Linked DNA regions of Jeotgalibacillus aurantiacus. Each later gene encodes a partner of the first gene's protein in a complex. Links are inferred from orthologs where the notes say so. Each region holds a gene or a part of one and is shown in the gene's direction. Other genes may lie near its edges.

Region 1 (6,159 bases):
GATCAGGATGTAAGAGTCCTTCTCATCCACGGTGAAGGCAGGTTTTTTTCTGCAGGGGCAGACATCAAGGAATTCACTGAGGTTCCTTCCGGTGCAGAGTTTACTAAACTGGCACAGAGGGGTCAACGCGTATTCGAAAGAATGGAAGCGTTCTCAAAGCCGATTATTGCCTCAATCCATGGGGCGGCTTTAGGTGGTGGTCTTGAACTTGCAATGGGCTGCCATATCCGTTACGTGAGTGAGTCCGCCAAGCTTGGCCTTCCTGAGCTGCAGCTCGGGTTGATTCCGGGATTTGCAGGCTCGCAAAGGCTGCCAAGATTTGTAGGATTCGCCAAAGCGGCGGAAATGCTTTTATCAAGCGATCCGATAACTGGGGAAGAAGCTGTGCAGTGGGGTCTTGCCAATAAGGCGTTCCCTGAAGAAGAAGTATTCGAAAAATCGAAAGCGCTTGCATTAAAACTGGCTCAAAAGAGTCCGGTTTCAGTAAAAGCGGCGATCGACCTGCTTCAATATTCAAAACGCGGAGAATTTCAGGCCGGTGTTGATAAAGAAGCGGAGCTTTTTGGAGAAGTATTCGTGTCAGAGGACGCAAAAGAAGGCATTGGCGCGTTCATTGAGAAAAGAAAACCTGTTTTTAAGGGAAATTAATATAAATTAATCATCATCAAAAATCGGAGGGAATAATATGAATATTTACGTACTGATGAAAAGAACGTTTGATACAGAGGAAAAAATTTCAGTCCAGGGTGGAAAGATTGCTGAAGACGGAGCGGAATTCATCATCAACCCTTACGATGAATATGCGATCGAGGAAGCCATCCAGCTTCGCGATGAGCACGGTGGAGAAGTAACTGTTGTATCAGTCGGTAATGAAGAGACAGAAAAGCAGCTTCGTACTGCTTTAGCAATGGGTGCTGATAAAGCAGTGCTTGTTAATATTGAAGATGACCTGGATGAAACGGATCAGTTTACAACAGCAAAAATTCTTGCTGAATACCTGAAAGATAAGGAAGCGGATCTGATCATCGGAGGAAACGTGGCAATTGATGGCGGTTCAGGTCAGGTCGGTCCGCGTGTGGCTGAGCAGTTAAACATCCCTTACGTAACGACGATCACAAGCATCAAAATTGATGGAGACACAGTAACCATTGTCCGTGACGTAGAAGGAGATTCTGAAACAATCGAAACTTCACTTCCACTACTCGTTACGGCACAGCAAGGTCTGAATGATCCGCGTTATCCATCACTTCCGGGGATCATGAAAGCAAAGAAAAAGCCGCTTGATGAGCTTGAGCTTGATGATCTGGATCTAGAGGAAGAAGATGTTGAACCAAAAACAGAAACAGTTGAAATTTACCTGCCACCTGCAAAAGAAGCAGGGCGTATTCTTGATGGTGACATTGACGCACAGGTGAAAGAACTTGTGGACCTTCTTAGAAAAGAAGCAAAAGTAATCTGATTTCACATGTAAACTAAACAGTCAGACTCGTCATTTCAGAGTCAAAGACAGGACTAAACATGACAATAACCAGGAGGTTTTATCATATGAGCAAAAAAGTAGTCGTTTTAGCAGAATCCAGAGAAGGTGCACTTAGAAACGTATCGTTTGAAGCAATCGCAGCCGGAAAGAAAATCTCAGATGGTGGCGAGGTTGTCAGTGTACTCGTTGGAAACCAGGTTGCCGGATTGGCAGATGAATTATTCGCTTACGGTGCTGATAAAGTCGTAACTGTTGAGGATGCAAAGCTCGAACAGTATTCTTCTGATGGTTATGCACAGGCATTACTAGCTGTGATTGAACAGGAGTCTCCGGAAGCGCTCGTTTTCGGCCACACTGCACTTGGTAAAGACCTTTCACCTAAAATTGCAGGAAGACTGAACATCGGCCTTGTATCAGATGTAACGTCGATTGAGGATGGCCCTGTGTTCATCCGTCCAATTTACAGTGGTAAGGCATTTGAAAAGAAAGTCATCAAAGACGGCCTGACATTTATTACGATCCGTCCAAACAACATTGCACCGCTTGATAAGGAAGAAGGCCGCTCAGGTGAAGTTTCATCTGTAAGCGTGGACATTAAAGACCTTCGTACAATCATCAAAGATGTTGTCCGTAAAGCAACAGACGGAGTGGATCTGTCAGAAGCAAAAGTCATCGTAGCCGGCGGACGCGGAGTCAAGAGTGAAGAAGGATTTGAACCGTTAAAAGAGCTTGCTGACCTTCTTGGCGGTGCAGTAGGCGCTTCCCGTGGAGCATGTGACGCTGATTACTGTGACTATTCACTGCAAATCGGCCAGACAGGTAAAGTTGTTACACCTGATTTGTATATTGCATGCGGAATCTCAGGTGCGATTCAGCACATGGCCGGTATGTCAAACTCAAAAGTCATCGTGGCGATCAATAAAGATCCGGAAGCGAACATCTTTAAAGTGGCCGACTATGGAATTGTAGGAGACCTGTTCGAAGTTGTACCATTACTGATTGAAGAATTTAAAAAAGTAAAAGTATCTTAATTTTATAAACGGGTGGGACAAACTCTCAACAGAGCGTCCTGCCCTTTTCTTTTAAGTCCATGATGTTAAGCATAAAGGTGGCGAAACCTTTTTCTGCCTGCTATACTCATTTTAGATTCGGAACCAATAAGGAGGAATTACGAATGGCAATTGCACACGCAACTGATCAAACATTTACTGAAGAAACAAAAGACGGTCTAGTACTAGCTGATTTCTGGGCAACATGGTGCGGACCTTGTAAAATGATTGCACCCGTTCTAGAAGAACTTGATGCTGACATGGGCGATAAAGTGAAAATCGTAAAGCTTGACGTTGACGAAAACCAGGAAACAGCAAGCAAATTCGGCGTAATGAGCATCCCGACTCTTGTCGTATTCAAAGACGGAGAAATCGTGGACAAAGTAGTAGGCTTCCAGCCGAAAGAAGCCCTAGAAGAGCTTCTAAGCAAACACGCATAAGCAAAACAAAACCAAAAACCGGGCCCAGCGCCCGGTTTTTTCATTAGAAAAGCGAAGGCGACTCGTCCAGTCCCGACAAGCATAAGGCGAAGATGAAAAAAGGGCTGACCTTCGCCCACGTTCAGCTTTGACTTATGACCTCGAGGGGCTAGTCGCCGCAGCTAGACACAAAAAAAGCGTAGTATGTTTTCAGTAGACTTTATCATTGCAATGAACTAATTTTTTCGGTTTTTCATTTTTTGAAAAATCAATAGATAGAGTCGAATCACGAAGGGCAGGTGAGCATCCGCAGACTCCTGTGGCGGAGGAGCGACAGGTGAGACAGCGTAGTGCGTAGCACTAGCTGGCTCACCGCGCGGCCACGGAAAGCGGAGGATGCTCACCTGCCCGGTTTCAATAAACGGAAATTCCTCTACAGTCCATCTCCCACAAAAACAACTTTAATTTTTGATTAAACATCACACACTAAAGTAAAATGGTAGAATAAGCCGGTCATCCACGACCCGCAGCAAACAAGAAAAAACTCTTCAAAAATATTTACCAGGAGGCCATCGACATGAACGACTTACTCAAAAATAAGCTGGCCGTCCTTCCTGACCAGCCGGGTTGTTATCTGATGAAAGACCGTCAGGGAACCATTATCTACGTCGGAAAAGCAAAGGTGCTAAAAAACCGAGTCCGGTCCTATTTTACAGGCTCGCATGACGGCAAAACACAGCGCCTCGTTTCTGAAATTGAGGACTTTGAATATATCGTGACCTCCTCCAATATGGAGGCACTCATTCTTGAATTGAACCTCATTAAAAAACATGACCCTAAATATAACGTCATGCTGAAGGATGATAAAACGTATCCGTTCATTAAAGTAACAGCAGAAAGACACCCGCGGCTCCTGATTACTCGGAAAGTAAAAAGGGATAAAGGGAAATACTTCGGTCCCTATCCGAATGCGCAGGCGGCCAACGAAACGAAAAAACTGCTGGACCGTATGTATCCACTCAGAAAATGCTCTACACTTCCTGATAAAGTCTGTCTCTATTATCATATGGGACAATGTCTTGCACCTTGTGAATTTAAGGTGGAGGAAGGCACGTACCGCCAAATGACAGAGGATATCGCACGTTTTCTCAATGGCGGATTTAAGGACGTGAAAAAAGAGTTAAAAGTGAAAATGGAGAAAGCTGCAGAAAATCTCGAATTTGAACGGGCAAAGGAATTCAGGGATCAGATTATTCACATTGAAGCGACGATGGAAAAGCAGAAGATGACAATGAATGATTTCACGAACCGTGATATTTTCGGTTATTCTGTCGATAAAGGCTGGATGTGTGTGCAGGTTTTCTTTATCCGTCAGGGAAAACTGATTGAACGGGATGTGTCGCTTTTCCCCATATACGATGAGGCTGAAGAGGAATTTCTTACGTTTCTCGGTCAATTCTATATGAAAGCGAATCATTTCAAGCCGAAGGAAGTGCTCGTGCCGCAATCCATCAACCGTGAGATGGCTGAGGAGCTGCTTGAGGTAACAGTTAAGCAGCCGGTAAGGGGACAAAAGAAGGATCTCGTTAATCTTGCTTCTAAAAATGCCCGGATCGCGCTGCATGAGAAATTCGCCTTGATTGAACGTGATGAAGACCGGACAATCCGCGCTGTTGAAAGTCTTGGTGCGGCGATGAATATTTACCCTCCGCTCCGAATTGAAGCGTTTGACAACTCCAATATTCAGGGGGCGGATGCAGTCTCTGCAATGGTTGTCTTCCAGGACGGTAAGCCGGACCGGAAAGAATACAGGAAATATAAAATCAAGACGGTTCAGGGTCCTGATGACTACGAATCCATGCGTGAAGTCATTCGGAGACGATACACCCGTGTTCTGAGAGACGATCTTCCTTTACCTGATTTGATCCTGATTGATGGAGGGAAGGGACAAATTGAAGCAGCGCGTGAAATCATTGAAGATGAACTTGGCATTGAGGTTCCGGTTGCCGGTCTCGCCAAGGATGACCGCCATAATACTTCACAGCTGTTATACGGGAATCCGCTTGAAATCATTCCGCTGAACAGGCGCAGTCAGGAGTTTTATCTGCTGCAGAGAATCCAGGATGAAGTTCACCGGTTTGCGATCACGTTTCACAGACAGGTGCGCGGCAAGAACTCCATTCAGTCAGTGCTAGATGAAATTCCGGGTGTCGGACCTCAGCGTAAAAAGCAGATTTTACGTTATTTCGGGTCGGTAAAAAAACTGCGGGAAGCGCCGCTTGAAGAAATCGTGAAGGCGGGAATCCCGGCCGCGACAGCTGAGAAAATTGTGGAGAAATTGAAGGAATAGTGTTGCTGTCTAAAAAAAGCAGTGCTATAATGAGTGAAAATTATACACTTTTTCTAAAGTGGTGATAGAGGTGCGGACGTCAATAGTAGCACAGCAGAGGATGATGAACTCCTTTGAAGCTGTGTGAAAGGGGCGGACCGCCGAAGTGATCAGCCATTCATCGAGCTGATTGCTGGTTCTGCATTTAAGAGGTGCAGGGCTGTCAGAACATTGACCTGTTCTGGAGAGCTATCTCACCTGTGCGATATACGGACGATGTCTGTTAAAAAGCAATGGGGATAGCCTTCCCCATTGCTTTTTTTTATTTCGCGGAAGGTTGAGAAATACAATATGAGAGAAGGAAATTAAAGTGGGTTTAGTTGTTCAGAAGTTTGGCGGAACGTCAGTAGGATCAGTTGAGAAGATCCATCATGTAGCCAATCGCGTCATTCAGGAAAAAGAGCGAGGGAATGATGTAATTGTCGTTGTGTCTGCAATGGGGAAAACAACAGATGAGCTTGTCAGACTGGCAGGGGAAATGACCTCAAGACCTGAGAAGCGTGAAATGGATATGCTGCTGACAACGGGAGAGCAGATGTCGATTTCACTCTTATCCATGGCGCTTCAAAACAGAGGATATAAAAGTACGTCCTTAACGGGCTGGCAGGCAGGAATCCGTACAGAGGCTGTTTTCAGCAACGCAAGAATTACAGATGTTAAGACGGAGCGTGTAAAGGGACTGCTGAATGAAGGACGTGTTCTTGTTGTCGCAGGATTTCAAGGAATGGATGAGAACGGTGAAATTACAACACTGGGCCGTGGTGGATCCGATACGACCGCTGTAGCACTCGCAGCAGCACTGCGCGCAGACCGGTGTGATAT
Region 2 (4,388 bases), on another replicon or contig:
TGGCCCGTTTCGCAAAGGGCAGCGGGATCAAAATGTTTATTTACGTGACCCTTCTTGGTGCAGTCGTTGCAGCATTTTTCGCCAATGACGGAGCGGCTTTGATTTTAACACCGATTGTTCTTGCAATGGTGCGTAACCTGAATTTCAAAGAGGCCATGATCCTTCCATTCATTATGGCCAGCGGATTTATTGCGGATACAGCTTCCCTGCCGCTGATCGTCAGTAACCTTGTGAATATCGTATCAGCTGACGTGTTTGGCATTGGATTTGCTGAGTATGCGAGCCGTATGATTATCCCTAACTTCTTCAGTATCGGCGCAAGCTTACTCGTTCTCTGGCTGTTTTTCCGTAAAAGCATCCCGGAAAATTATAATATGAGCCAGCTTCGACAGCCACACGAAGCACTGAAAGATCCAAAGATGTTCCGTCTTTCATGGGTTGTGCTTGCTGTCCTTTTGATTGGTTATTTCGCAAGTGAATTTACCGGCATTCCGGTTTCTATAATCGCGGGAATCATCGCGATTATTTTCCTGCTGATTGCACGGAAGAGCCCAGCCGTTCATACAAAAACAGTTGTCAAGGATGCACCATGGGCCATCGTCTTTTTCTCTATTGGGATGTATGTCGTTGTGTATGGTCTTCGAAATGCCGGCCTGACTACACTGCTCGCTGATGTGCTGGATGCAACTGCGGATCACGGACTGCTGGCAGCCACGATGGGAATGGGTTTTATTGCAGCCTTTCTTTCATCGATTATGAATAACATGCCGACCGTTATGATTGATGCGCTGGCTATTCAGGAAACCGCTACAACCGGAGCCATTCGTGAAGCACTTATTTATGCGAACGTGATTGGATCAGATCTTGGCCCAAAAATTACACCAATCGGTTCACTCGCTACCTTATTATGGTTGCATGTATTAAGTAAAAAAGGCTTTACGATCAGCTGGGGATACTATTTTAAAGTCGGCATCATTCTGACAATCCCAACGCTATTCATTACTCTTTTCGGCCTTTATGTATGGTTATTAATTATTCTGTAAAAAAAATTTATTTAAGGAGAGATTGATATGTCTAAAAAAACACTATATTTTCTTTGTACTGGAAACTCCTGCAGAAGCCAGATGGCTGAAGGTTGGGGAAAGAAATTTTTAAGTGATGAGTGGAACGTACTGAGTGCAGGACTTGAAGCACACGGGCTGAACCCTAATGCAGTAAAAGCGATGAAAGAAGCCGATATTGATATTTCTAATCAGACTTCTGATACCATCGATCCTGAAATTCTGAATAACGCAGATTTAGTCGTTACGTTATGCGGCCATGCTGCAGACCACTGTCCGGTTACACCTCCCCATGTAAAACGTGAGCACTGGGGCTTCGATGATCCTGCGAAAGCAGAGGGTACTGAAGAGGAAAAATGGGCATTCTTCCAGCGCGTACGTGATGAAATCGGTGAACGTATCAAGACATTTGCTGAAACAGGTAGATAAGCAGCTGCAAAGCATTTGACCTTTACGGAATGTTCGTGCAGGATTATGATGGTGAAGAAGGTGTGAACCGCCTCCTTGTGGAATTGAATAAAAAAGGAGTGAATATAGATGGTGATTACCGATACAGCCAAACAAGCGCTGCTCGAACTATTCGACCGGTACGATAACGATAATGTCCGTATTTATTTTGCGGGACAGGGGGACGGTACCCCTGATCTCGGTCTCGGGATCGACCCTCCTGAGGAAAACGATATCGTCTGGGAAATCAACAGCATCAAAGTAGCGATTGACCCTCAGATCCTTTTCGTAGCCGAAAATATCACACTCGATGTCCAGGACACGCCGGACGGCAGAGGAGTCGTGATCACAAGCAATACACATTAATATAAAAAAGACGTCCTCATTTAATAATTTGCGGACGTCTTTTTTATATTAATTGACCTTTATTTCTCTCATCTCCAGCACCTTCAATTGTCTGGATGATTTATCCTGATCTTTTTTCTTTTTTAATAACCATTTTTTGAACATGTTGTCTCACCTCATCACTATCATGACCCCGTTCATTAGCAATTTATACCCGGCAATTCCGCAATATAATCCTCGAAATCGTTTACGGATGTGTTACGGAGATTGAGATTTTGTAAATGAGACAAATGGTTGTATCTTTTACTTTTTCACTTCAACGATTTTCACTTCGCAACACGTTTGTTTTTTCTCTGTTTTAAATAATGAAAGCAGTTTTTTCAGCATGTACGTTCACCTCCTTATTAAGATATCACTGTTCAAATCAGGTAAAAAATAAAACCTGATAAAGAAGCCATAGATAAAACAGATAAGATAAAAACAGCGACCAGTTGTATTCGGAATATAGATTTAAGCAATACAACCTCAGGCAGGCTTGCACCGGCAGAACTGATCAATAATGCCATAATGGGGCCCAATGCCATCCCTTTTAACAGAAGAACCTGTGAAATTGGGATCATACTGGAAAGACGGATATAGAGTGGGATTCCGAGCACTGCCGCAGCCGGAATCAACCACCATGCCCCGTGTCCAAAATTAGCTGCAATCCAATCCGCTGGAACAAGTCCATGTATCCCTGCTCCAATGGCAGCACCGATTATCAAGAATGGAAATACCGATTTCATCATTTTTCCTGTTTCCGCCAACGCACCTATAACGTTCCACCCTGCCTTTACGTTTGGACTATATCCTTCAAGAATCACCGGCTTTACATATTTTTCGAAACCGAATTTCTCAAGTGCAAAACCAAGGATGACAGAAAATACTGCCGTGATCACTGTATAAACAACGGTAACTTCCCACCCCAGGATGACACCCATGACCGTAAGAATGGTTGGATCAAGCAGCGGTGATGAAAACAAAAACACCATCGTCAAACCAAATGGCACCCGGTTTTTCAGCATGTTTACGACGACTGGGATCGTTGAACAGGAACAGAAAGGCGTAATAAATGCAAAAATGAGTGCAAAACCCCCAGCCTTCCATTTTGATCGAATTTTTAAATAACGCTCTATCCTCTCATACGGAATCCAGCTCTGCAAAATGGATAATAGGAAAGATAGAAAGACAAACAAAACCGTTAACTCAAGAGCAATCCATAAGAACGTTTCAAACACAACCATACACCCCTTAAATCAAATTTTTTTGATATATTAACGAAATGAGGAGCCTCCCGTTCAGAGAGGCTAACACGCTGAATCTTCATTTCGGAACAAACAGCATAATGCCGGCGATAAAACTTCATTTACTCCCTCATTCCGAATCGAATAATAGTTCCACGTTCCCTTCTTCTCAACATTCAAAAAACCGGCATCCAGCAGTTGTTTTAAATGATAAGACAATTTAGATTGAGGCATTGCAATGTGTTCAGCCAGATCACATACGCACAACGATTGATGCTTTTGAATTAAATGCATGATCTCCAGACGCTTGTGATCAGAAAGCGCTTTGAATTTTTTTTCATATAATTTAAAAGTATCCGTAGTTGGTAACAATTCGACCATGGTCATGATCAGCAGCTCCTTTAATCAAATTTACTTGATATATAAAGCATACCCTTCCTAAAACAAATCGTCAATTATTAAATCAAAAAAAATTGATTTAATATTTTTTATTCTTGCGAAATCATACCACTAATTGAACTTATTTATATTCGAGCATGGCACGCACTTGAACATTGTGAGGTTGTAATGGGAGTTCGTGAGGTTATTCGCTGAATTCGTCAGCTTACCACCGCAATTCGTGAGCTCACACCACAAGTTTGTCAGCTTCTCACGGAATTTGTCAGTTCAGTGATATTTGGCCTACACCGCCACAACCGCTCGCAATAAGAAAACCCCCATCCAAAGGACAGGGGTCTCTATTTATTATGCATTTACAACCGGAGCAACCTTTGCAAGCTCCTGCTTCAGATGATTCGCAAGCTCAAGCATACCGAACTTACCATGCTTCGCCTCAGCATCAGCATTGTAATTCGTGTTTGTGTTGATATCATATACATAAATCTGTCCATTCTTATCCTTGATAAACTCGATGCCTGCCACGGCAATGTCGTTTTTCTCAAGGAATGTTTCAAGCTGAAGGATAAGTGGATCCTCAAAATTCTCCACAACCTGAAACTTAGGTTTTTCTTCAACTTCTTCCCCTACCGGACAGAATAAATCCCCGATCTGGCAGGCGTCAGCCGGGCAAAGCTCAAAGCCTTCTGACGTATCCACTCTGACAGCGTAGATAAATTTCCCGCCGACAAACTCACAGCGCGTGATATACGGCTCAGGTGCTTCAATATACTCTTGAATCAGTGTAATGCCGTCTACCGGAAGCTCAAAATCATCACCATTCACATATTCCTTTAAACCTTCAATGGAATGAAAC

What was found.
Region 2: the proteins of trxA (region 1) and arsC are in contact, whole or in part, in an NMR structure (PDB 2IPA), measured with the Bacillus subtilis proteins. The link is inferred for Jeotgalibacillus aurantiacus from one-to-one orthologs.

Annotation. Positions count from the first base shown.
Region 1 is NZ_JACNMS010000004.1:176,764-182,922, forward strand. What follows is about bases 1,369-4,311. They hold trxA (thioredoxin), read left to right. Parts: upstream 1,369-2,654; coding sequence 2,655-2,969; downstream 2,970-4,311. Other genes in these bases: H7968_RS13705 (electron transfer flavoprotein subunit beta/FixA family protein), read left to right, coding at 1,369-1,459; H7968_RS13710 (electron transfer flavoprotein subunit alpha/FixB family protein), read left to right, coding at 1,546-2,511; uvrC (excinuclease ABC subunit UvrC), read left to right, coding at 3,526-4,311. Also shown: H7968_RS13700 (enoyl-CoA hydratase), read left to right, coding at 1-648; more of H7968_RS13705, read left to right, coding at 686-1,368; more of uvrC, read left to right, coding at 4,312-5,298; H7968_RS13725 (aspartate kinase), read left to right, coding at 5,648-6,159. UniProt on the Bacillus subtilis protein: Participates in various redox reactions through the reversible oxidation of its active center dithiol to a disulfide and catalyzes dithiol-disulfide exchange reactions.
Region 2 is NZ_JACNMS010000001.1:444,790-449,177, forward strand. What follows is about bases 1-2,780. They hold arsC (arsenate reductase (thioredoxin)), read left to right. Parts: upstream 1-1,070; coding sequence 1,071-1,490; downstream 1,491-2,780. Other genes in these bases: H7968_RS02045 (arsenic transporter), read left to right, coding at 1-1,043; H7968_RS02055 (iron-sulfur cluster assembly accessory protein), read left to right, coding at 1,599-1,874; H7968_RS02060 (permease), read right to left, coding at 2,273-2,780. Also shown: more of H7968_RS02060, read right to left, coding at 2,781-3,136; H7968_RS02065 (ArsR/SmtB family transcription factor), read right to left, coding at 3,200-3,517; H7968_RS02070 (ATP-grasp domain-containing protein), read right to left, coding at 3,881-4,388. UniProt on the Bacillus subtilis protein: Catalyzes the reduction of arsenate [As(V)] to arsenite [As(III)]. In vitro, can dephosphorylate para-nitrophenyl phosphate (pNPP).